2 regions of the Brasilonema angustatum genome follow, and region 2 is predicted to be linked to the other one. Evidence: riboswitches for the same ligand, from Rfam matches in the RefSeq annotation. Region 2 holds a riboswitch; the other holds the start of a gene.
What was found. Region 2 has a riboswitch for cobalamin ahead of AC5JM2_RS06650 (DUF1636 family protein). Riboswitches for the same ligand answer to the same signal wherever they lie in the genome.
Positions count from the first base shown of each region.

Region 1: it holds a riboswitch for cobalamin, as region 2 does, so the genes downstream of both, AC5JM2_RS20400 (TonB-dependent receptor plug domain-containing protein) here and AC5JM2_RS06650 (DUF1636 family protein) in region 2, are expected to answer to the same signal.

Region 1 is NZ_JCACKO010000118.1:157,784-160,184, forward strand. It holds gene psbA (photosystem II q(b) protein) at 1-807, shown strand, start outside; cobalamin riboswitch at 1,077-1,249, shown strand; partial or broken gene AC5JM2_RS20400 (TonB-dependent receptor plug domain-containing protein) at 1,269-2,401, shown strand, end outside.
Region 2 is NZ_JCACKO010000026.1:30,053-32,453, forward strand. It holds gene AC5JM2_RS06640 (pyridoxamine 5'-phosphate oxidase family protein) at 1-25, opposite strand, end outside; gene AC5JM2_RS06645 (GNAT family N-acetyltransferase) at 204-665, opposite strand; cobalamin riboswitch at 715-858, shown strand; gene AC5JM2_RS06650 (DUF1636 family protein) at 1,198-1,623, shown strand; gene metE (5-methyltetrahydropteroyltriglutamate--homocysteine S-methyltransferase) at 1,808-2,401, shown strand, end outside.

The DNA.
Region 1 (2,401 bases), on a different contig from region 2:
TTCTACCCCATCTGGGAAGCAGCTTCCTTAGATGAGTGGTTGTACAACGGTGGTCCATACCAGCTGGTCGCATTCCACTTCCTTATTGGCATATTCTGCTGGTTGGGTCGTCAGTGGGAACTGAGCTATCGCTTAGGTATGCGTCCCTGGATCTGCGTAGCTTACTCTGCTCCAGTAGCAGCAGCAACCTCCGTATTCTTGATTTACCCCCTCGGACAAGGTTCCTTCTCCGATGGTATGCCTCTGGGTATTGCTGGAACCTTCAACTTCATGTTGGTGTTTCAAGCAGAGCACAACATCCTAATGCACCCCTTCCACATGTTAGGTGTTGCTGGTGTCTTCGGTGGTTCACTGTTCAGTGCAATGCACGGTTCTTTGGTGACCTCCTCCTTGGTTCGTGAAACAACCGAAGCTGAATCTCAGAACAACGGTTACATCTTCGGTCAAGAAGAAGAAACCTACAACATCGTTGCTGCTCACGGCTACTTCGGTCGCTTAATATTCCAATACGCTTCCTTCAACAACAGCCGTAGCTTGCACTTCTTCTTGGCTGCATGGCCTGTCATCGGTATCTGGTTTACCGCGCTGGGTATCAGCACCATGGCGTTCAACCTCAACGGTTTCAACTTCAACCAATCGTTGATTGATTCTCAAGGTCGTGTGATTGGTTCTTGGGCAGATGTGCTCAACCGCGCTAACTTGGGTATGGAAGTAATGCACGAGCGTAACGCTCACAACTTCCCCCTCGACTTAGCTAGCACAGAAGTTACTCCTGTAGCACTTTCTGCTCCTGCTATCAACGGCTAATTCTTAATAGCCTAAGGACGCGAGACATCGCGTCCTCTACAAATGAAAAGCGCCCTTCTCGAATGAGAGGGGCGCTTTTCATTTGATTAATAGATAGGAGTCAAAAATGGATGCAGCGAATGCTCACAATTTGCAGCTCGATAATTGTGGTGACATTGAAAAAGTCAAAGCTACTGATAAATAAGGGTTTTCACGTATCGCTCTATTTGCAACATAACAACAAAGCTAAATGCAACAATTCTTATTTGCATTGATATATTGAGCATGCTAAATTACAGCAAATCCTAGGTTCTGATGGGGTTCAGCCATCAGAGGTAACGGGGAAAGTATGCCTGCGCCACGCCGTAGGCGAACGGTGAAAATCCGACACTGTCCCGCAGCTGTGATGAGACTCAAAATTTTGTCTCTAAGTCAGAATGCCCGCCTGAGGTAATAAACATAAAACCGTCTGCGAGGTACAGATGCCAAATATTCTTTTTAATTACCGTTGTGCGGTAAAAGTCGTTGTGTCTAGTATGAGTGCAATGACGACTTTGATATTGTGGAACTATGCTGTGTGTGCTGGAGAAATTGCACAACCGGAAAAAATAGCACAAAGCATAAGTCCGCCAACAAATGAACAAGAACCACCTATTGAAATTACAGTCACAGGTAAAGTGTTGAATCAGCCTGTTTTCTCTCCCTTTCGTCGAGAGGGGACAGTGAAAGATTCTACCCGTCCAGTCTACGTCATTACAGGTGAAGAAATGGAAGCGCAGGGTGCGCGAACCGTTAGAGAAGCGCTACGATTTCTCCCCGGAATCTTACCTGATGGAACAGTTGGGACAGAAGTGAACGCATTAAGCGGTCAATTTCTTCGGGGTTCTAACTCCGAACAAGTATTGATTTTACTAGATGGGAGACCGATTAATAATCTTGGTGGTGGTGGTTTTGACCTTTCAGAAATCACCACCAACAACATCGAACGAATAGAAGTTTTACCTGGAGGAGGTTCTACCCTATACGGTTCCGATGCGATTGGTGGAGTGATTAACATTATCACTCGCCGTCCGACAGAGAAAGTGACAACACAAGCGGGAGTGACTCTGGGTGCGTATGGACTCAATGAACAGACTATCCAGAATAGCGGGAAAATAGGAGATATTTCTTGGGTTGTGGGATATCACCGCACCGAAGCTGATAATAATTATCCCTTTTCCATCCCAGAAGCCAACTTTGAAGGAACCAGGAAAAACAATGACACTCTCTACAACAACTTTAATGTGAAGTTGGAGGCGAATTTAGGAAGACGCAATACTCTTGCTGTCTCAACCTTATACTTAAGCAAAAATCAAGGAGTCCCAGGAGGAGTCCCCATACCCGAACCCCAGTTTGGACAAGGTTATTTTAACTAGTTAACTGAGAGCGATCGCAAATACACAGACCAAGTTCTCACCGATTTAACTTGGAACTCAAAACTAGGAGGAGGAAACGATTCCCTAATCACAGCAAGAGTTTACGCCGATTTTCTCAACACTCGTTTTGATAGTCGTGCTTCATATTCTCAACGGTATGATAACGAGCAAACCTCTTACGGAATCCAAACGCAACATAG
Region 2 (2,401 bases):
CGTTACGGTTTTCTGAATCTGTCATTTTTCCTACTCTTGTCTCTACTATCTAGTTTGAATATGAGCACTTTACTGCAAGTCTTTTCTTCGCACACTAAAGCTCTCTTATAGTGTTAGCGCTTGCATACAACAGTGACTTGAGTCCAAAGGTGGAGTTTAGCTACCAGAAGAGGTACGTAAATGGAGGTAAATGAACAAAAAAGTTATTCTTGATACTCCATAAACACAACAGGAACTTTTATCAACCTCTTTCCTAATTGAGATAATCCAAACTTGCGTTTGAGAGATGGTGGTAACTCCTCAAAGGAAATTGCTACAAAGCCAAAGCGACTGTAAAACTGCGCCAGTTTCTCACCCAGACACTCTAAATAAAGTGGTTGAGTCGCTTGAGTAATCAAATGCTGTGTCAGAAAACTCCCCAAACCTCGATTTCTCCAAGCTGGTAAGACAACCAAACTACCGAGTTCTTGTGCACCAGAGAAGTTGCGTAATTGTCCGCAAGCGATTAATTGCTTGTTACATTCTATTACCCAGAATTGCTGCCATCGTATTTGGGTAGGGTCAAGTTTTGCCCCCAGCACCAACAACCGAATAGACCAGATATCCTCAGATGTTGCACTGCGAAGGGTACACTCAGTTGGCAAGGACACATTGTTCTGTTTCATAGTTTTTCTTGATTAATGTCATGTTCGGTATATATATGGAAGTATGGTAAGGTATTGTTAGAAAGTCGGTTCTAATGGGGGTCAGCCATTAGAGGTAACGGGGAAAGTCCGGTGTAAATCCGGCGCTGTCCCGCAACTGTAAAGGAGATAAGTATCTCTCAGCCAGGATGCCCGCCGAAGTTAACTTGTTAGTCCTGCACGTCTGCGAGGTACAGATGAACAATTCCATGAATGTTTTTACAAATTTATACAACCTGCCAGCTTCACGTTCTCATAGTGGCACAGATGCGTTCAAGATGATATCTTGCTACAAAAGGCACGGATATACGATTCGTTGACGGAAAAAATTACGACTCTAGGTATAGCTCTCATTCGTACTAGTTTTTTCTAGGCGTAAATGTCTAGATCTGTTCTTGATAGTTAAGAATGTTTATCAATAGTTTGCTCACACAGTCAGCAAGGCTGGACTTTGGTGTTGGCAACACTGTGTGAGATTTGCGGTTTGAACTTCCTCCCATACACTTCAAAATCAATGATCAACAAACAACATACTTTATTTGTTTGCACGACTTGTGCTAGCACCTGGCAAGACGGCAAGCGAGTTGGTGAAAGTGGTGGTCAACAACTACTACAGCAGCTTCAGGAACTTGGGCAAAACTGGGAGTTGCAAAATAATTTCCCAATTCAGGGAGTTGAATGCATGAGTGCTTGTAATCGATCTTGTGTCATTGCCTTTGCTGCCCAAGATAAATTAACCTATCTGTTTGGCGATTTACCAGTTGATAATAGCGCCGAAGCCATTTTGCAATGTGCCAGTCAATACTACGCTAAACCAGATGGTTCACTGCCTTGGTCAGAACGACCCCAAGCACTGAAAAAGGGGATTTTGGCAAAGATTCCACCACTTAATAAGTGGGCGAAATTAAACCTAACTTGTTGTTCATTGAGGACTGACTAAAAGTTCTCAGTTCCCAATCCCTAGAGCGCCGGTACATTAATCCCAAAAACCCGGTTTATTTGAGTTGAGCATACGAAATATCAAGTTTTTCGACAGAGAGAAACCGGGTTTTTTGCCTCCTTTTTGACTACTGTACCGGCGCTGTAGTACCCAAATCATTAGTTTTCATTCATAAGAGAAACTCATGCAGATTAAAACTTCAACATTAGGCTATCCCCGTATTGGTAAAAACCGGGAAGTCAAGAAATCACTAGAAGCCTTTTGGAGTGGAAAGATAGCAGCAGAATCGCTGTTAAAAACAGTAATAGAAGTTGAAGAAGCTAACTGGAAAACCCAGTTAAATGCAGGTATTGATAAAATTGGAGTTGGAGATACCACACTTTATGACCATGTACTTGACTGGGCGTTTCGTTTTGGTTTAATTCCCGAACGCTTCCAACAGTTTTCCGGCTTAGAACGCTACTTTGTAATGGCACGAGGTCAAGAAGGAATTCCCGCTCTTGAAATGACCAAGTGGTTCGATACTAACTATCACTATCTGGTCCCTGAAATTGCCTCAGAAACCCTGTCAGCAGATTTCAACGACTTTTTAGAAACAGTCCAGCGTGCCCAAAATATATTAGGTAAAAGGGCAATACCCATTATACTTGGTCCCTGTACACTCCTGCGCTTAAGCCGACTGGAATTGAAGACTGACGAGGCGCTATCAAAGCTAATACCACTTTACATCAACCTACTCACAGAACTGAAAAATCTGGGAGTAGACGAAGTGCAAATG